DNA from 4 places in the Mesorhizobium sp. 2RAF21 genome. Region 3 is predicted to be linked to each of the others. Evidence: riboswitches for the same ligand, from Rfam matches in the RefSeq annotation. Region 3 holds a riboswitch; each other region holds the start of a gene.

Region 1 (5,103 bases), on a different contig from region 3:
GCCTCCCGGAAGACATCGCTGCCGGTGGCTGGCGCCAGCGGCGCGTTGACGATGTTGCCGGCACCGGTCTCGTTCTTGGCGCCGGTGCCAGGGAAAAGCGGCATCTGATGCGTCGAACAGTAGAGCACCGAGGGATCGTCCCAGAAAATGTCCTGGGTGCCGTTGCCGTGGTGCACGTCCCAGTCGACGATGGCGACACGCTCGACGCCATGCTTTTCCTGCGCGTGACGCGCGGCAATCGCGGCAGTGTTGAACAGGCAGAAGCCCATGGCGGTGGTCTTTTCGGCATGGTGGCCGGGCGGCCGCGCCGCCACGAAGACATTGTCGGCATCGCCGGCGAAGACATCGTCCACCGCCGCATTGGCAGCGCCGATCGCGGTCAGCGCAGCCTGCCAGGTCTTCGGGCTGGCAGTGGTGTCGGTGTCGATCTGGGCAAGGCCGGTCGCGGGGATCGCCTTGCGCACGCGTTCGACGAAATCCCTCGGATGGCAATAGAGGATGGTCGCCTCGTCGCCCAATGGCGCCTCGCGCCGGTCGAGCGCGGCGAAAGCCTCGTCGTCGAGCACACGCTCGATGGCGCGCAGCCGGTCCGGCCGCTCCGGGTGGCCGGGCGGCGTGATGTGCTCCAGAAAGATCGGATGCGAATAAAGGCGGGTCGTCATCGCCCTATCTTATCAGCAATGGTCGTGATGGCCACGCGACAAGCGGCATGGCGCTGGGGAAAATGCCCGGCGCGTCATTTGGCGTCGGCTTCCCGGCTGTTCTTACGCCGGCAATGCGCTAAGATGACATCGCTGCCAGGTGCCCGCTGCGAGGCGGGAGAATCGGGAACACGGTGAAAATCCGTGGCGTGCCCAGCGCTGTATGGGGGACCGCTCGGCAAAGGCCACTGTTTTTCGGAACGGGAAGGCGCCGCAAGCGGGACGAACCCAAGCCAGAAGACCGGCCGGGCAGGAATGGTCATCCGCATGGACGGGCGGATGGTATGGTTCCGATCGCAAGGGAAACGCGATGCACGCCGTCCGCACTCCAGCCTCCCCCGACAATTCGTTCGAGGATTTCGAACGCGACGCCGTCTACCGCGCCATCTTCACGCGCCGCGACGTGCGCAGCCATTTCCGCCCAGACCCCATCGACGACGCCGTGCTGGCGCGGCTTCTGACGGCCGCGCATCACGCACCCTCGGTCGGCTTCATGCAGCCCTGGAACTTCGTCGTTGTCCGCGACATGGGCCGGCGCGAGGCGGTGCGCGACCTGTTCCTCGCGGCGCGCAACGAGGAACTGCCACACATCGCCGGGGAGCGGCAGGCGCTCTACCGCAAGCTCAAGCTGGAAGGCATCTGCGAAAGCGCGCTGAACCTCTGCATCACCTGCGACCGGCGCCGCAGCGAGGGCTCGCCGCTCGGCCGCTGGCACAATCCGCAGATGGATCTCTTCAGCACGGTCTGCGCCGTGCAGAATTTCTGGCTGGCGGCGCGGGCGGAAGGCATCGGCGTGGGCTGGGTCAGCATTCTCGATGCCGACGCGCTCAAGCGCCTGCTCGACATTCCCGAGCCGGTCGTGCCCATCGCCTATCTCTGCGTCGGCCATGTCCGCGAGTTCGCCGCGCGGCCGGACCTGGAGCACAGCGGCTGGGCCTCGCGGCTGCCGCTGGCCGACCTCATCATGAGCGAGACCTATGCCGGCGCCGGCGAGGAGGCGCTGAAGGCCGCCTGCGTTGCACCCGGCGCGGACCGGTAACCGTCAGGCAGCCTGATTGTCGCGCACGCGCAGCCCTTCCAGAAGCGCGCGAAAGGATTTGACCGCCTTCTTCGACGTCTCATGCGGATCGTCGGCGTTGGCGATCCACTGTGCGGCGTAAAGCGAGGCGCCGCTGACGATGCGCGCCATCGCCTCCGGGTCGATGTCGCCGACCACGCCCTCCTCCTTCAGCGCGGTGAGGTTGCCGGTTATCGAGGTGATACAGGCATTGGCATTGGGCCATTGCGACGGGTCGCCGAGGATTGCCGGACCGTCGCGCAGCACGATGCGCTGGATTTCCGGCTCCAGCGCCATTTCGATATAGCCGACATTCTCATCGACGAAGCGCTGCCAGCGGTCCGTCGCCCGGGCCGAGATGACGCACAGCCGCTCGTTCATCTCCGCGTCGAGCTCGGCGATGACGGCCTCCAGCAATCCCTTCTTGTCGCCGAAGTGATGATAGAGCGCGCCGCGGGTCAGCCCCGCCTCGGCGGTGAAGTCGTCCATCGAGGCGTTGGCGTAACCGACGGTGGCGAAGGCGCGCCGCGCCGCCGCGATCAGCTTGGCGCGCGTCTCGGCGATCATTTCGCTGCGAGGTTTGTGCGCGGTCCTCATCTGGTCGTTCCTTTTCACATACGTCGCGTATATTTTTTCACATACGCACCGCATATTAATTGACATACGCAACGTATGCAATTATCTCATTCGCATACGCCACGTATGTATGTGGCACCCCTTCGAAAATCCAGGAGTGCTCCGATGCACAATCCTTACAGCGAAATCTTCCGAACCCCGGGAACCAAGGGTTTTGCGGCCGCGGCCTTCATCGCCCGCCTGCCCATCGCCATGGCGCCCATCGGCATCGTCGCCATGCTGTCGCAGACGCGCGGCGAATATTGGCTGGCCGGCGGCGTTTCCGCCACCTTCGCCTTCACCAACGCCTTCCTGGCGCCGCAGATATCGCGGCTGGTCGACCGCATGGGCCAGACCGCCGTCGCGGTGCCGACGACGATCGTCTCGATCATCGCCTTCGCAGCACTTCTCGTCGCCACCAACCAGGACTGGCCGGCCTGGACGCTGTTCGTCTCGGCCTTCCTGGCCGCCGCCATGCCCAGCGTGCCGGCCATGGTGCGGGCGCGCTGGACCGAAATCTTCCGCGACCGGCCTGAGCTCAACACCGCCTTCGCCTTCGAATCGGCGGCGGATGAGCTCGTCTACATTGCCGGCGCCTCGCTGTCGGTCGGCCTCTCCGTCGCCCTGTTCCCGGAAGCCGGCATGCTGGCCAGCACATTGTTCCTCGCCTTCGGCATGACGGCCTTCATCCTGCAGCGCGCCAGCGAGCCGAAGGTTAGGCCGCTCGAACATGGCAGCGGCGGCTCGGCCATCGCGCTCTGGCCGGTGCGCATCGTCACCTTCGCCCTCATCTTCGTCGGCGCGATCTTCGCCACCGCCGAGGTGAGTTCGGTGGCCATCACCAAGGAACTCGGCCAACCGGGTGCTGCCAGCCTCGTCATCGGCGTCTATGCGCTGGGCTCCTTCGCCGTCGGCCTGATCGTCGGCGCGCTCAACCTGCAGGCGCCGAAGCAACGCCTGCTCGCCATTTCGCTCGCCATCATCAGCCTGACCACGTTGCCGCTGCTGGTCGCCAACACCGTGCCGCTGCTGGCAATCGCCATCTTCTTCAGCGGCGTGGCGATCTCGCCCACCTTCATCATGGCCTTCGGCATCATCGAACGCCGCGTGCCAGAAGCCATGCTCACCGAAGGCATCACCTGGGTGATGACGGGCATCGGCATCGGCATGGCGCTCGGTGCTTTCGTGGCCGGCTGGGTGGTCGACAATTACGGCGCGCAGAACGGGTTCTGGGTATCAGTGGTTGCAGGCATGATCGCCTTCGTGACAGTGCTCGCCGGCCAGAAGGCACTGGCCGGCGAAGACGAGGGCAATCTGGTATCGGCCGTGCCACAATCGGCGAAGTAAGACTGCCCCAAGCCAACGCCGGTCATTTACCGGCGAAGATGGCGGCAGTATCGAAGCCTGCTCGGTATTGACAGGCATAGCGGGCCGCCGATTGAGGCGGCTCGCATCGGTTTTGAGATATCGTCCCCTTGCAGGTCGCCAGCATGCGCAATCCCTATAGCGAAATATTCAAGGCGCCCGGCGCCAGGGCGTTTTCGGCGGCCGGCTTCATTGCCCGCGTGCCGCTTTCCATGGTCACGCTCGGCATCGTCACCATGCTTTCCGAAACCTATGGCGAGTACTGGCTGGCTGGCGCCGTCGCCGCCACCTTCGCCTTCGCCAATGCCGTGGTCTCTCCGCAGGTTTCGCGGCTCGTCGACCGCCACGGCCAACGCCGCGTCCTCATTCCGGCCACCGCCATCACCGTGGCGGCGCTGGCGACGCTGATGCTGCTGACGCATTTCAAGGCGCCATACTGGACCCTGTTCGCGGCGGCGATCGCCGCCGGTACCATGCCCAGCATCGGCGCCATGGTGCGCGCGCGCTGGAGCAACATCTACGGCGGCAACCCCAGGCTGCACACGGCCTTCGCCTTCGAATCGGTGGTCGACGAGACTATCTTCATGATCGGTCCGGTGCTGGCGATCGGCCTCAGCGTGACCGTCTTTCCCCAGGCCGGGCCGCTGGTGGCGACGCTGTTCCTAGCTTTCGGCACCGTGATCTTCACCATGCAGACGGCGACCGAGCCGCCCATCCACACGCGCGAAAAGCAGCGCGGGCGCTCCATCGTGCGCTTCGGCTTCATGCAGATCCTCATTCTCACCCTGCTTGCCATGGGCGCCATCTTCGGAACATCGGAGGTGACCGCGGTCGCCTTTGCCGAGATGCAGGGCAACAAGGCCGCCGCCAGCCTCGCTTTGTCGAGCTACGCGGCGGGCTCGCTGGTCGCGGGGCTGGCCTTTGGCGCGCTGAAGCTGAAGTTGCCGCTCGGCCGCCAGTTGCTGATTGCCATCGTTCTGGCGGCGCTGACCACGCTACCGTTGCTCATCGTCGGCAACATCACCGCGCTTGCGGTCGTCTTCTTCGTGGCTGGCGTCGCCGTCTCGCCCACCATCATCATCTCGATGGCGCTGGTGGAGAAGCTGGCGCCGTCGTCTCAGCTGACCGAAGGCATGACCTGGGCGATCACCGGCATCAACATCGGCATGGCGGTCGGCTCTTCGGCCTCCGGCTGGACGATCGACGCCTTCGGCGCGGCGAATGGCTTCTGGGTTTCAATCGTGGCCGGGCTGCTTGCCCTGGTCGTGGCGCTCGCCGGCCAGCGCATCCTGCGGGTGCCGGCGCCCTCGTCGGCGGTCGCGGCGACTGCGTGATCTGAGAAGACCATCGAAAACAAAAGGGCGC
Region 2 (5,103 bases), 170 kb from region 3:
GGCCGTGGTCAGGCCGAGGTCGTTTGCCGCTGTCATGCCGTCGACCAGCACCCGCAACTTGTCGCGCCGCGCAATCGCGTCGATGAACGAGGCGCGCGGGGGGAACACCATCTTCCCGGTCAGCTTGCTGATGCCCGGCTTGTCGTAGAGTCCGCGACAGGGTCGGCGAATGTCCTTCCGGCGGGTCAGTCTCTGCAGCGCTTTCTCGACCGCGTATGGCGTTCCGATGTCGAGAAAATCGGCGCGCGACCACACCCCCGCAGGCGCGGCCTTGGCAATTCGGTCGTGGATCCGGTCAAGGGTGTCGGACGTAGGATCTGGCATCGAGCTACCGTTCTGTCCGAAGATTATATATAAAAATTGGTCAGCAGCAAGCTTGAATGGCTGGCTGACCAGAATTTCTATTCAAACTTTGGTCAGTAGCGAGAGCCCCGATTTCGGTCCGGCGGCCCCGCATCGGCCCAATACGAACCTGGAAAGAAAAAAGCCCGCTGCCGGGAGGAGGTGGCCAGCCCTGTCGACATGCTGGACGCGCTGCTTCTGGTCGCGCCCACCCCCTTTTCCGTCTACGGCGTGATCTCCATGTGGTGTATCGGCCTGACGGCAGTGCTCGCGACGGCGCGGCAAGTCTTGAAGCTTTCATACGGACCATGGCGACTGATCCACAGCATACTCGCCATCGTCATCGTGGGGACCGCGGCCGCGCATGCCTTTCTGATCGAGGGCGCCATGGGAGCGAATTCGAAACTTGTCCTTATCATCGTCACGTTGGTGGCGGTCACCGCGGCGGCCCTCGAGATGAACTTGTTGCGGCCCTATCGCCAGCGTCGTGCCTTGCAGGCGCGCTAGCTCCTCGAAATGCACTGCCGGTGACGGCCGCAAACTGGATCGGCTCGCGATCTGTCCGGTGATGGTGTAAGAATTCCGTCGGAGACAGCAGCCATGAAGCCTCGACAGAACGGCACGCCAAATGCAGGAAATGTGATGTGGATCGCCCTGGTTGCGACCGGCAGCGCGTTGTTCAGTCTGGCGCTGGCGTGCGCCACGCCATTTGCGGCCATTGCGACAATCGCGGGGACTCGTATGTCTGTGCGCCTTGCTCTGACGCTGACCACCGTGGCCTGGCTCGTGAACCAATCGACCGGATACCTTCTGCTCGATTATCCGCGGACATGGGATAGCTTTGCCTGGGGCGCCGCCATCGGCCTCGCTGCCTCGCTGGCCGTGGGCGCGGTGATGCTGATTCGGCGCTGGATCGCCTCCGGCCTCTTCGCGCTGGCAGGAGGATTCGCCTCGGCGTTCCTTGTCTACGAAGCTGTATTGTTCTTTGCGACCGCGCTGCTGCCGTCCGGCGATGAAGCCTTCTCTTTCGCGGTGATCGCGCAGATCCTCTGGACCAATCTGCTGGCGCTCGCTGGACTTCTTATCTTCCACCGGCTTGCGGTCGCGATAGGTTTGCTGGCAGCAGACGCTCGTGACCGCGCCACCGGCTATGCCTGACGTCGATGGCCGGACGCTATCCGCTTGAACGAATCGTCTGCCTCACCGAGGAAACTGTCGAGACACTTTATCTTCTCGGCGAACAGGACCGCATCGTCGGCGTGTCCGGCTATGCGGTGCGCCCGCCGCAGGTGCGCCGCGAGAAACCTCGTGTCTCCGCATTCACCTCGGCCGACATCCCGAAGATCCTGGCCCTCGATCCGGATCTGGTTTTCACCTTCTCCGACCTCCAGGCCGAGATCGTCATGAACCTGATCCGCGAAGGCGTGACGGTGCATGCCTTCAATCAGCGGGACATTGCCGGCATCCTCGCCATGATCCGCACCGTGGGTGCCCTGGTCGGAGCCGCCGACAAGGCCGAGCGGTTGGCGAAGAACTACGAAGCGCGGCTCCGAGACATAGCTGCTTCCGTTCGTGGCGCTCCGCGTCCGAAGGTGTATTTCGAGGAATGGGACGATCCGATGATCAGCGGGATTGGCTGGGTTTCTGAGCTGATCTGCATTGCCGGCGGCGACGATGTCTTCCCGGACAAGGCCGGAGCGAAGGCTGCCAAGGACCGCATCGTTTCCCCGGAAGACGTCGTGGCGGCAGCGCCAGATGTCATCCTCGCATCCTGGTGCGGCAAGAAAGTCGTGCCCGACAAGATCAGGACTAGGCCCGGCTGGAGCGCCATTCCGGCGGTCAGCAACAACCGCATTTTCGAGATCAAGTCGCCGCTGATTCTGCAGCCAGGCCCTGCCGCGCTGACCGACGGCCTCGACGCGATCATCGCGGCGCTGCATGGAGCCTCTCAAGCAAAAGGCGATGCGGCTACTTGATGCATGTGGTGCATTCCGCTAGGAACGAGTGTCGGTTTCCGTAAGGAAATAACAGGGAATTCGCCGCGGCCTTGTCCGCGAACCGAAACTGCCCCCGCAACTGTAGGCGGTAAGTCCATCTCGATCATGCCACTGGGATTAGCCCCCGGGAAGGCCGAGACGGACAATGACCCGTAAGTCAGGAGACCTACCGACAACTGTAACTGAACGCGCCGGGCGGGGTTGTCCGGGGAGGTTGTCGATGACGCTAGCCACACCTGGAGTGCAGCCGCATCTCGTCTGTTGCGACGTGATGACGATCATTGCCGTCCTGACCCGCATTTTCCGGCTCGAGTCCAACACCGATCGGAGATATCGTAGTCATGACCCTCGCACGCCTGGCATTCGCCGCCGCTAGCTTCACGTTTCTGACCGCCGCCGCATCGGCAGAACCAATCAAATATCCTCTGACGCTGCAGAACTGCGGCGAGACTCTGACGTTCGAGAAGGCGCCTGGTTCTGCCGTGACGGTCGGCCAGGCGGCGACCGAAGTCCTCTATTTGCTGGGCCTCGGCGACAAGGTTAAGGGCACGTCGGTGTGGTTCAACGAAGTTTTGCCGGAGTTCAGGAGATCAACGACAGGGTCGAGCGGTTGGCCGACAATGATCCGAGCTTCGAGGCCGTCGTCAATAAGAGACCGGAACTTGTCGTCATCCAGTTCGAATGGCATATCGGTCCGCAGGGCATCGTTGCGACGCGCCAGCAGTTCCACGACATCAAGATCCCGACCTACATCATGCCCGCCGACTGCGTGGGCAAGGACAACACGGTTGGTGTCGACGGCACGCGAAGCACCCTGTTCTCGACGGCGACGATCCACCAGGGCGTGCGTGAACTCGCTCAAATATTCGATGTCCAGGAAAAGGGTGCGGAAGTCGTGGCCAGCCTCACCGAGCGCGAGGCAAAGGCGGTCGCCGACGCGAAGGCTCTTAACCTCGATGACGTATCGGCCGTGTTCTGGTTCTCCAGCGCCGAGATGGACATCGACCCCTATGTAGCTGGCCGCAAGGGTGGGCCCGGCTACATCATGGAACAGCTCGGCATCAAGAACATCATCGAGTCCGACGAGGAATGGCCGGTCGTGGGTTGGGAGACGATCGCCAAGGCGAACCCGACCATGACCGTCGTCGCCAAGATGGACCGTCGCCGCTTCCCCGCCGACGATGTCGAAAAGAAGCTCGAATTCCTCAAGTCCGACCCGGTCGCCAGCCAGATGGATGCGGTGAAAAACAACCGCATCGTCGTCATGGACGCGCACGCCATGGATGCGACTATCCGCACCATCAACGGCATCGAAGTCCTGTCCAGTGCTCTGAAGGATTTCGGGCTGGCCAAGTAGGCCCGAATTGAGCCTTTCCCATACGCAAGCAGTATACGCCTCCCGGCTTCGCCGGGGGGCGCTGGTCATCGTCGCGCTTCTGGCGGCGGTACTTGCCGGCACCTGCATTGGAGAAACGCCGATCCCCGTCTCGACGGTCCTGCAGGTCCTGGCCAACCAGATGTTTGGCGCGACCTATGTCGTCGATCCGATCGACCTAGGCATCATCTGGAACTACCGGCTGCCGCGCGCGATCGTTGCCGCCTGCTGCGGCTCCGGGCTGGCGATCTCCGGCATGGTGCTTCAGTCGCTGCTGCGCAATGCGCTCGCCGACCCATACCTTCTTGGGATATCGGCCGGCGCGTCGACGGGCGCGGTGTCGGTTACGGTCGCTGGGCTGGGCGCGGGGGCGATCTCGATGTCGCTCGGTGCCTTTGCCGGGGCGGTCGCCGCTTTTCTGCTGGTCGCCGGGCTTGCCCGGCCGCTGGCGGCGGGGTGTCTCTGCACGGCATGGGCAGATCATCCTTGCGGGCATCGCCGGATCGCAGCTGTTCAACGCGCTGACCTCTTTCATCATCACCAAGTCCGCCAATGCCGAGCAGGCGCGCGCGATCATGTTCTGGCTGCTCGGAAACCTCAGCGGGGTGCGCTGGCCCGACGTGTGGCTGGCCGTCCCGATTGCGCTCGTCGGTCTGCTCGCCTGCATCTGGTATGCGCGGGCCCTAGACGCCTTCGCCTTTGGCGCGGAATCGGCTTCGTCCCTCGGCATCAATGTCCGACAGGTCCAGGTCGTCCTCATCGGACTGACCGCGCTGGTCACCGCCGTAATGGTCAGCATCGTCGGCTCTATCGGTTTTGTCGGACTTGTCATCCCGCACGCGGCGCGATTCCTTGTCGGCGTTCGACATGGCCGTCTGGGGCCAGCCGTCGCGCTCATCGGGGCCGCTTTCCTCATTGCTGCCGACGTTCTTTCGCGCACGATCATCTCGGGTCAGGTCTTGCCGATTGGGGTCATCACTGCGTTGGTCGGCGCGCCGGCCTTTGCGCTGATCCTCCTGCGCGGACGGCGCGGGCCATGATCCTCGAAGCGCGAGACATCGGCTGGTCGGCACGCGGCAAGCCGATCATCAGCGGCATCGATCTCGTCGTGAACGAGGGCGAGATGCTCGGCCTTGTCGGCCCGAACGGCTCGGGCAAATCGACGTTGATGAAATTGCTCGGCGGGATACCCCGCCCGACTTCAGGCGACATGGTGCTGAAGGGCAGGCCGCTTCAATTGATGCCGCGGCGAGAGATCGCGCAGCTCGTTGCCTTCCTCGAGCAGCAGTCGGAAACCACGGAAGCGTTCACGGTGAAGGACGCCGTCGAGCTCGGCCGCACACCTTGGCTCTCTCCGCTGCAGCCCTGGTCGCCTGAAGACGACCGAAT
Region 3 (5,103 bases):
AGGCACCGCTCGCCCAACGCCGGCTGGCCCGAGGCGGCGATGGCCGGTGCGTTGGGCCTGGCTCTCGCCGGCCCGCGCCACTACGGCGGCGTGCTGGTGGACGACGCCTTCATGGGAGTGGGCGGTCGCCGTGCGGCCAATGCCGTCGACATTCGCGCGGCACTCCGTTTGTACTGGACTGCAGACCTCTTGCTCGTGACGCTGCTAGGGATCGGCGCGGCGCTGGTCACGCTGCATGGCTGAGCAGACCGTTGAGATCGAGATGACGCTCCAGATGCGTGGCGAGCTCGTCGAGTTCGGCATCGACACCCGCTTCGTAGTCGAGACCTGAGCTCGACCCGCCAAGGCGAGTGAGCCAGGCATCGCGCTGCCGGTCGTCGGCGAATAGGCCATGCACGTAGGTTCCCGACACGCGCCCGTCCTTCGTCGCGGCGCCATCGGCGCGTCCGTCTTCAAGCCGAGCGAAGGGCCGTGCGCAATCTGCGCCCGAGGTTGCTCCCATGTGCATCTCGTAACCGTTGAAGGAGATCCGGTCGGACGTCATTCCATTGACGGTAACTAGCCTCTTCTCGCCGGACAGCACCGTCTCGACGTCGAGCAGCCCGAGGCCCGCGACCGAACCGGCCGGACCTTCGACGCCGAGCGGATCGGCGATTGACCGGCCCAGCATCTGATAGCCGCCGCATATGCCAAGCACAGCGCCGCCGCGCCGCACATGCGCCGCGATGTCCACGTCGAAACCGGCAGCCCTAAAAGCGCTGAGATCAGCGATGGTCGTTTTGGAGCCCGGCAGAAGAACCAGCGCGGCGTCCCCCGGTAGCGCTTGTCCCGGCCAGACGCGGACGATCTCGACATCAGGTTCGGAGTCCAGCGGATCGAGGTCGTCGAAATTGGAGATGTGCGGCAGGATCGGCACTGCGATCTTCACACGGCCGGTGCTGGTCCTTGGCGCGGATTTCTGCGTCAGCCCCAGCGCGTCCTCCGCCGGCAGGCGTCCGGCCCCATCGAAGAAGGGGATGAGCCCGAAGGACTGCCATCCGGTACGCTCGGCGATCTCCCGCATACCGTCGGCAAAAAGGGAGGTGTCGCCACGAAAGCGGTTCACGATGAAGCCGCGGATCATAGCGGCGTCTGCGGGATCGACGACGTGCTTCGTGCCGACGAGGCTGGCGATGACACCGCCACGATCGATGTCCCCGACTAGCTCGACGGGGACATTGCCGGCGCGTGCAAAGCCCATGTTGGCAATGTCGTTTGCCCGCAGGTTGATCTCGGATGCGCTGCCCGCTCCCTCCACCAGCACGAGGTCGGCCTGCGCCTTCAGCAGCGTGAAACTCTCCATAACCCGCGGCAGGAGAGAGGCCTTGATGCCTTGGTACTCGCGCGCATTCGCGTTGGCTACGACCTGGCCCTGGACGACGATCTGGGCGCCGACTTTGCTCTGCGGCTTGAGAAGAACGGGATTCATATGCACGCTTGTCGTCACGCGCGCGGCGTGGGCCTGCAGCGCCTGCGCCCGACCGATCTCGCCGCCATCGGCGGTCACGGCGGCATTGTTGGACATGTTCTGCGGTTTGAAGGGACGCACGAGCAGTCCGCGATTGGTATAGGCGCGCGCTAGCCCGGCAACGACTAGCGACTTGCCTACGTCCGAACCGGTGCCCTGGAACATCAGCGCACGTGACATCGCTAGAACTCGATGCCCCGCTGGGCTTTGACCCCTGCAGCGACGATCCGCGCCTCCATCTCGACGGTCCTCTTCCCGCTTACCTCCACATCCTGGATAGACTTGAGCTTCGTCATCTTGGCGCGGTGGCGTTCCTCATCCTTGGGATCGATATCGCTCATCTCACTTCACCTTAAGCGACAGCCCCGCCACCATCAGCAACACCGTGTCGGCAATTGCCGCAACCTGCTGGTTGAGCCGGCCGGCGGCATCACGGAACCGCTGGGCGAGCGCATTGTCCGGGACGATACCCTGGCCGACCTCGTTGGACACCACGAACCACGGCCCGCGCGGCCGCGACAGAACATCGGCTAGCCGCCGGCATTCGGCGTCAAGATCATGTTCAGCCAGCATGTGGTTGGTCAGCCACAGCGTCAGGCAGTCGACCAGCACCGGCTGTCCATCGGCCAGAGCCTCGAGCGCGCCGGCAAGGTCGAGCGGCGCATCGACGGTCCCCCAGCCTTCGCCACGCCGCGAGCGGTGCAGCGCGATGCGCTCGCGCATCTCCTGGTCATAGCCTTCAGCGGTGGCGATATAGGTCCACGGAGACGGATAGGCCGTCACCAGTTTTTCGGCATGCGCGCTCTTTCCGGAGCGCGCACCGCCGATGATGAAGGTCAATCCTTTGCGATCAGGCAAAGCTGTCGCGCAGGCTGGTCGCCGTGCCGGTGAAGCGTCCGCGCACCACGCCGACGATGGCGCCAATCACCAGCCAGAACACCAGATTGGTCACCGTCACCGCCACCACGAACTGGTGATGCAGATCTTCGGGGATCGGCGTCTCGAAGCTGTCGGGCTGCGGCGCGCCGACAATATGCGGCGCCACGATCAAGGCCACGGCAAGAATCGCCAGCGGCAGCGATTTGCGGAAGGCGATCAGCCCAAGACCGGCCGCGGTTGCCGCCACCGTTGCCCACCACCAGATCTGGCGCTGGGTGAGATCGGCCGCCGGCATCGCCGGCAGTTCCGGCGGCAGGCCGAGACCAGGCGCCAGCGTGAACACGGCAAAACCGGCCAGCCCCCAGAACACGCCCTGGCGCCAATTGCCGATGCCGCCTGCGAATTCGGAAACCGCGACCAGCACCAGCGCGAAGCCGATGCCGGTGACGATGTTGGCCAGCACGCTGAAGGCGAAGCGCTCGAAGCCGTCGGCCGGCGCCCAGCCTTCGTCCTCAGCCGGAGCGACCGCTTCGGTCGGCGCCGGTGCGACGCTGCTCATGGCATTGGTGTCCGTAGCGTTGGCCGCTGGCGCTGCCGCGGCATGCTCATGGCCGCCACCGGCCTGCTCGTAGACCTCCGCCTTCAGGATGAGCGGCACGGTGGCAAAGGCCTGCATGCAGTCGAGAACGACGCCGGCCACGAGCCCCGCGATCGCCGCGATGAACACGACGCTGCGAAACAGATTCATGATGTCAGGTCCTCGTCAGTGGCAGGGAAACGCCATCGAATGGCGATAGTCATGTCCGGCATTGTGAACGGCTTCCACGTGAGAGAAGCCGACGAAACCGATGAGGAAGAGGCCGAGCAGACCCGCCGAGGCGAACTGAAGATGACGCGCCTGTACTGAGACGGAAGCACCGAGAGTTGAAGTTGCCATGTTTAATCCTTTCGCCCTCCACCCGAGGACTCGATTGCAGTTGCGTCAACGGCAGGTATCCTGGCTCGCGGGTCAAGGCTCTGCTCCACCTTCCCGGGACCTTCGCCCCAGTGGCATGTCGGAGAAAGCTCGCCGCTTACAGTTGCGGGGGCAGCCGCGGAATTGGATCTCGCGATCCTCACCACATTCCCTATCGCGTCCCTAACATGGAACCGCCAACGCCACCACAATAGATGAAATCATGGATGCGGCAAACATAATCTTCGCTGCGTTGATGTACAGTTGACATCGAGGAGCGCCGTGCACTAAATGCCTGTCGACGGTCCATCCGCCCTAAAGCGGAAGGCTAAGAGGGAATGCGGCAAGCCTGCCTTTAGGTTCATCCGCAGCTGTCCCCGCAACTGTAGCCGGAGAGTTTCGCGCAATTCGCCACTGGAGGTGTCCGGGAAGGCAGCGCGAGACGATGATCCGGGAGCCAGGAGACCTGCCGTCGGCAATTTATTCCGACCGCCCAGCGGGTGCCCTGGGCAAGGAGCAGGACTTTGAAGATCGGTCTTCCGACGCCATGGACGCGTCCGCCGTCTGGCGAGCGACATGAACGTTGTCGTGTGCAATTCATGCCGTCATCCCGACGCTCCGCGTCCGAGACGCAGCTTATGACCGACGCAATGCGTTCTGATCGGCTCCCGCCCCGATACATCGCCCAACAAAGCAGAAATTTCGAGCGACCGGCAGGATGAGCGCCCCCGGTTCCGATTACATCCGCGATGGCGACGCCATCTACAATAAATCCTTCGCGATCATTCGCGCGGAAGCCGACCTGTCGCGCTTCTCGGACGCCGAGGCAGATGTCGCGGTGCGCATGATCCATGCCTGTGGCGTGGTCGATGCAGCACGCCATTTCGAATTCTCGCCGACATTCGTGGAAACAGCGCGGTCCGCATTGAAATCCGGCGCGCCAATCTTCTGTGATGCCGAAATGGTCGCCCACGGCGTGACGCGGGCGCGCCTGCCGGCCGCCAATGAGGTCATCTGTACACTGCGAGATTCGCGCACGCCTGACCTCGCCAGGACGCTCCACAATACGCGATCCGCCACCGCGCTGGAACTCTGGCGTGATCGCCTCGAAGGCTCGGTCGTCGCCATCGGCAATGCGCCAACGGCGCTATTCTATCTGCTCGACATGATCGCGGGCGGTGCGCCGAGGCCGGCAGCCATCATAGGCATGCCAGTCGGCTTCGTTGGTGCTGCCGAATCCAAGGACGCCCTGGCGGACGGCGGCTCCGGCATGCCTTTCGCTATTGTTCGTGGGCGAATGGGCGGCAGCGCAATGACGGCGGCAACGGTCAATGCGCTGGCGAGGGCTGGGCTGTGAGCGGGCAGCTGACCGGCGTCGGCACCGGGCCGGGCGATCCCGAGCTGCTCACGCTCAAGGCAATACGTGCACTAGCTGAAGCCGACGTTGTGGCGCATTTCGCAAAACGCGGCAACGACAGCAATTCACGTCGCATCGTGGTGGCGCATCTCAAGCCCGGCGTCATCGAACTGCCACTGCTCTATCCGGTGACCACCGAGATCGACAAGGCGCATGACGACTACCGCTCGGCCATCACCGATTTTTACGAGCGCTCCGCGCAGGAGGTCGCGGACCATCTCAGCGCAGGCCGCAACGTCGCCGTGTTGAGCGAAGGCGATCCGCTCTTCTACGGCTCCTACATGCATCTTCATGTTCGCCTGGCGCATCTCTACCCGACGGAAGTCGTTCCCGGCATCACGGCCA
Region 4 (5,103 bases), on a different contig from region 3:
CAGCGCCGTCGGCACCTGGTCGGACACCACGGCCTTGGCGATGGTGGCCAGGTCCATTTCCGCGAAGGTCAGCGACTGGCCGGACAGGCGGGCAAGCTGCAGAAGCGTGGTCACGATCGAGGCCAGTCGCGTCGTGTCGCGGACCAGCACGCCACGCAGTTCGGCATCGTTCACCTGCTCCAACTTGAGGCGCATCTTGGTCAACGGCGTGCGCAGTTCGTGCGCCGCGTTCGCCAGGAAATTGCGCTGCGCCTCGAAGGCAGTATCGATGCGCGTCAGAGCGGTGTTGAAGGCCGCGACCATGGGCTTCAGCTCGATCGGCGTATGGCTGTCGGAAATCCTGCGGCCATTGGGCAGGCCGTCGATCTGCTCGGCCGATTCCACGACACGGCGCACTGGCCTCGCGATCGAGCGCTTGACCACGACGACGGCGATCGAGGTGGTGGCAACCAAGACGAGACAGAGGAGCTGGACCAGACCCTGCGAACGCACCGCTATAAGGGCTACGAGGATCGTCTCCCAGGTGGAGAGCCAGATGCCACCGACCGCAACGGTCTTGCGCCCGCCGCCTTGCGTGACGGTCCTGATGCCGAGCATGTCCCGACCGTCCTGCCGATAGCTGAACTCCGAATAGCCGATCTCCGGAGGGACCTGATCGAAGACGCGCCGGGCCGAGGACGGTTGGGTGCCGCGTGTTATGGTCTGGACCCCGTCTCCGATGACATACCAGAAGGTGGGTTGCGCCTCGGCGAAGTCGACGATGTTCGTGGCAAGCCGCTTGCCGTCGAGCACGAGATGTCCGCTCGCGTCATAGGTGATGGCCGCGGACAGAACCTTGGAAAGCTCAGTCGTGTTGATGCGCAGCCGCTCCTCGAGGCTGGTGCTGACGAGAACAGCGAGCGTCAGCACGGTGCTCAAAATCATGACGATCGGCATGCCGGCGACCAAAAGGGTGGCAACCGGAAAGGCGATGGATCGGCGCAACCGCGTCATTCCGACACCAGCATGTAGCCGATGCCGCGCACGCTTTTGATCACGGCGTCGCAATCGGCTTCACGCAGACGCCGCCGCAGGCGGCTCACATGCGAGTCCAGGGCGTTGGATTCGATGTCCTCATTGATGTTGTAGACGGACGCTTCCAGCGTCTCGCGCTGGACGACGCGCCCGGCGCGCCGCACCAGGGTTTCCAGTATGGCCAGTTCGCGGCGCGGAATCTCCAGCACCTTCTGCCCCACATTCGCCGACCTGTGGTTGAGATCGAACACCAGATTGCCGATCTGCGTGGTGCCCAGCGCGTCCAGGCTGTAGCGGCGCAGGACCGCGCGGGCGCGGGCGACGAGCTCGGTCGGCTCGAAGGGTTTGCCGACATATTCGTCCGCCCCTTTGTCCAGGGCCGATGCGATGTCGAAAGGGTCGTCCAGCGCGGTCAGGACCAAGGTGGCGGGCCGCGGCCGCAGCCGGCGCAGCACCGGAAGCAGCGAAAGGCCGTCGCCATCGGGAAGCCGGCGGTCGATGATCACCAGATCGAACGGATGGGCGATCAAGGCCGCCTCGGCTTCCGCGATTGTCGCAAAAGCGTCGGTCACCCCGATCGCGCTTTCCATGATGTGCTTCAACGAGGATGCGAGCTCGCGATCATCCTCAACGATCAATACGTGCATTGGTCACTGTTGCTTGAGAGGGGTGTGCTTTAGCCGGAGATCACGTCGCGGTCCATGCCGTCAGTATTCGTAGCGCTCGTCGTCGAACGGGCGGTCGCCCCGGCGATCCCTGTCCAGGTCAAATTGCTGCAGACATCTTGAGAAGCTTGGGGTTCCGTCGATAAACCCGTAGGACAGACAGCGTTCCCGATCGCGTGTGTTCTGACAGCCGGACAGAACAACAGCGATACACACCACAGATAACAAGCGCATTGCAGGCCTCATCTCGAAATCATTGCGGCACCAGATGCCGTCGCCCTGCTTCGCGTCGTCACATTGCAACAATGTTACGGGTCGATGTTGTCGCTACGCCACCCGCCGCCTGCCGCACAGACCGGTGCGAAAGTCCTGAAAACGACACGGTCCCGATTCATCAATTCGATACCCCGATCGGAGATTGCTGTTGGCCGCGACACCGCGGCAATTGTCTATTGTCGGTGTTCATGGTTACCTGCACGGGTTCTAATTGAGACGCGCCGCAGCCCGATGGCGCCGGGTGATGAGACGGTCATGTCCGAACAGGAAACGGAACATCGCGAGCGCGAGCACCGGCAACGCGTGCTCAAGGGCGCCACAATCATCACCAGTATCCACACATCGGAAATCCCCTGCGTCATCCGCAACCAGCATGCCAACGGTGCCGAACTGAAGGTGGCCGCCGACGTCGTCGTGCCCGAACGCTTCAGCCTCTACGTGCCTGTGGATGGCATCGCCTATGAAGCGGTGCTGCGCTGGCGCCGCAACGACCGCGTCGGCGTGCAATTCGTCGGCCAGGGTCCGAAACCGCGCCTCCACTACGGCTGAGGTCGCGGCATCGCTGCCATCGCGGCATTCGTTCGCCGGCCCGGTTGACGCGTCGGGCAGCCATGGCTAGCTTCCGAATCGGAATTGGTTCCGCCGCGAGGCGGATGAAAAGGGAACACGGTGAGGCCGAGCAATCGGACGAAGCCGCGACTGCCCCCGCAACTGTAACCGTTGAGCCTTCTTCCACGATGCCACTGGCGCTGACGCGACCGGGAAGGCGGAAGAGAGCGATGACACGGAAGTCAGGAGACCTGCCTGTTCCGGTCACCCATGCTTGATCACGGGGTGTGATCAGGCGCGGTCTTCCGTGGCGGTGACACGACAAAGTGTTGCCGCGTGCCGGAACGGCCGAGAGGTGAAATGCGACCCGTCGCAAATCCTCGCATCGCCACATCCGTCTGCGGTTCGCGATGAACCTTGCGGCGCCGTTGCGCCGTCGATCCTTTTGGGGGCGGAAGTGACAAAGACTGTTTTCCTGGTTGGTGCCGCGGCGCTGGCTTCGACGAACCATGCCGGCGCGCAGGACAATAATGACCGCGGCGACGTCACGATGCTCGACCGCATCGTGGTCACCACACCGCTGAGACGCGAAACCACGCTGGAGCGCTCGACCTCCTCGGTGACGGTGATCGACGCCAAGAGCATCGAACGCTCGGCCGCGCCCGATCTGCCCTCGCTGCTGAAAGCCTATACAGGCGTTTCCATCATCACCTATGGAGGTCAGGGTGCCGGCGCCAATCTTTATCTGCGTGGCATGTCGGCCAGCCAGACGCTGGTGCTGGTCAATGGCGTCCGCGCCAGTTCCGTCACCACCGGCACCGCCTCGCTCGGCAACATTCCGCTCGACTCGATCGAACGCATCGAAATCGCCAAGGGCGCGCATTCGGCGCAATACGGCTCCGACGCCATGGGCGGTGTCGTCAACATCATCACCAAGCAGGGCGGCCCCTGCGCCGACGGCCGCGACAGTTGCGCCTCCATCACCACCGGCGTCAGCCATCCCTGGGGCGGAACCCTGTCCGGCAACGTACGCGGTCACAACGCGAGCGGCGTCGACTATTCATTCGGTGGCAGCGTGATCGGCACGCGCGGCTATGATTTCACCATGCCGACTGCCTGGGGCCACGAGCCGGACGATGACGGCTTCCTGTTGGGGTCGGTAAACGCCTCGCTGTCGAAGCAGTTCGACTGGGGCCGAATCTATGGCGATGCGCTGGTTGCCCGCAGTCGCGGCCAGTACGACGCCTCCTATCCCGGCGCCAACGAGGTCGACACGACAAGCTTCGTCGGCAAACTTGGTACCGAGATCAAGCATGGCGCGGACTGGTCCTCGACCGTCGAACTGTCGAGCTCCGTCGACCGCTCCCGCAATTTCCGCGACGGCGTCGCCGGCGACAGCCGCTTCAACTCCAGCCGCTACGGCATCTTCGCCTCGACCCAGAAGGGTTTCGACACCGGCGCCATGTCGCATGTGCTGACCAGCGGCGTAGAGGCCTATCGCGAACAGGTGGATTCCACCGTCAAATTCGACGTGACCGCGCGTACGCTGGCGGCGGTGTTCAGCCAATACTCGCTATCATACGACGCGCTGACGATCGACAGCGGCATCCGCTATGACCACAACGGCCAATTTGGCGGCGCCACCACCTACAATGTCGGCGCGAGCTATGAAATCCTGCCCGACGTCACGTTGCGCTCATCCTATGCCACCGGCTTCAGGGCACCGAGCTTCAACGAGCTTTATTATCCGGGCTATTCCAACCCGGACCTCAAGCCGGAAAAATCCAAATCCTACGAAGTCGGGCTAAACTGGCGGGCGGGCGCCGACACCAGTCTCGACCTCGCCTTCTACCAGACCTGGCTGGCCGACGCGATCGCGTCCAATCCGCCGACTTATCGGCCCTTCAACGTGGCCAAGGCCCGCATCACCGGTTTCGAGGCGGCGCTCGACCACCGCTTCAACACTGAATGGGCCGGAAAGGTGACTGTCGATGTGCGCGAACCGCTCAACCAAGACAACGGCAAATACATCCCCTATCGCGACCGGTTCAAGGCGACGGCCGAGATCACCTATAGCCCGACCGAACAGCTCGATCTGACCGCCCGTCTGCTCTACGGCGCGGCGCGCTATGCCAACGCGGCCAACACGGTGAAACTGCCGGACTATGTGACGATGGACTTCACCGCGCTCTATGCGCTCGACGCCCGTTCGCAGGTGAAGTTCGCGGTCGAGAACCTGTTCGACGCCGAATATTCGACGGTGACGGATTATCGCGCGCCCGGCCGGACTTTCAATCTGAGCTTCACCCGGACATTCTGACGGTGAACGAGGACAAGGCGATGGCACCAGACAGCACAAGCCACACCGGCTGGATCGACCGTGCCGCCGCCTTTGCACTGACAGCGGGCCTTGCCCTCGTCGCGTTTGCCGGCGCGGCGCGCGCCGGCGAGGCGCCGCGACGCGTCGTCTCGACGAATGTCTGCACCGACCAGATGGCAATGCTGTTGGCCGCCGACGGCCAGCTTCATTCCGTTTCCTATCTTGCCGCCGATCCCAACACCTCGGTGCTGGTGGACGAAGCACAGCGCTTCGCGATCA

The links. Region 3 has a riboswitch for cobalamin ahead of AB4136_RS16880 (precorrin-8X methylmutase). Riboswitches for the same ligand answer to the same signal wherever they lie in the genome.
Region 1: linked by a shared signal. The riboswitch ahead of bluB (5,6-dimethylbenzimidazole synthase) and the one ahead of AB4136_RS16880 (precorrin-8X methylmutase) in region 3 are both predicted to bind cobalamin.
Region 2: linked by a shared signal. The riboswitch ahead of AB4136_RS16045 (ABC transporter substrate-binding protein) and the one ahead of AB4136_RS16880 (precorrin-8X methylmutase) in region 3 are both predicted to bind cobalamin.
Region 4: linked by a shared signal. The riboswitch ahead of AB4136_RS12530 (TonB-dependent receptor domain-containing protein) and the one ahead of AB4136_RS16880 (precorrin-8X methylmutase) in region 3 are both predicted to bind cobalamin.

Annotation. Positions count from the first base shown of each region.
Region 1 covers NZ_JBFRGM010000007.1:84,804-89,906, forward strand. The annotation lists gene AB4136_RS12980 (histone deacetylase family protein) at 1-662, opposite strand, end outside; cobalamin riboswitch at 783-965, shown strand; gene bluB (5,6-dimethylbenzimidazole synthase) at 1,012-1,740, shown strand; gene AB4136_RS12990 (TetR/AcrR family transcriptional regulator) at 1,744-2,355, opposite strand; gene AB4136_RS12995 (MFS transporter) at 2,500-3,720, shown strand; gene AB4136_RS13000 (MFS transporter) at 3,864-5,072, shown strand.
Region 2 covers NZ_JBFRGM010000009.1:85,708-90,810, reverse strand. The annotation lists gene AB4136_RS16065 (DUF6088 family protein) at 1-324, opposite strand, end outside; gene AB4136_RS16060 (hypothetical protein) at 505-849, shown strand; gene AB4136_RS16055 (hypothetical protein) at 943-1,500, shown strand; gene AB4136_RS16050 (cobalamin-binding protein) at 1,506-2,318, shown strand; cobalamin riboswitch at 2,334-2,527, shown strand; partial or broken gene AB4136_RS16045 (ABC transporter substrate-binding protein) at 2,681-3,696, shown strand; partial or broken gene AB4136_RS16040 (FecCD family ABC transporter permease) at 3,704-4,754, shown strand; gene AB4136_RS16035 (ABC transporter ATP-binding protein) at 4,751-5,103, shown strand, end outside.
Region 3 covers NZ_JBFRGM010000009.1:251,437-256,539, forward strand. The annotation lists gene cbiB (adenosylcobinamide-phosphate synthase CbiB) at 1-243, shown strand, start outside; gene AB4136_RS16855 (cobyric acid synthase) at 227-1,687, opposite strand; gene AB4136_RS16860 (hypothetical protein) at 1,690-1,848, opposite strand; gene cobU (bifunctional adenosylcobinamide kinase/adenosylcobinamide-phosphate guanylyltransferase) at 1,850-2,365, opposite strand; gene AB4136_RS16870 (CbtA family protein) at 2,358-3,134, opposite strand; gene AB4136_RS16875 (CbtB domain-containing protein) at 3,150-3,323, opposite strand; cobalamin riboswitch at 3,357-3,555, opposite strand; cobalamin riboswitch at 3,627-3,829, shown strand; gene AB4136_RS16880 (precorrin-8X methylmutase) at 4,060-4,698, shown strand; gene AB4136_RS16885 (precorrin-2 C(20)-methyltransferase) at 4,695-5,103, shown strand, end outside.
Region 4 covers NZ_JBFRGM010000006.1:319,631-324,733, reverse strand. The annotation lists gene AB4136_RS12545 (sensor histidine kinase) at 1-993, opposite strand, end outside; gene AB4136_RS12540 (response regulator transcription factor) at 990-1,661, opposite strand; gene AB4136_RS12535 (PilZ domain-containing protein) at 2,211-2,504, shown strand; cobalamin riboswitch at 2,573-2,777, shown strand; gene AB4136_RS12530 (TonB-dependent receptor domain-containing protein) at 2,962-4,824, shown strand; gene AB4136_RS12525 (ABC transporter substrate-binding protein) at 4,845-5,103, shown strand, end outside.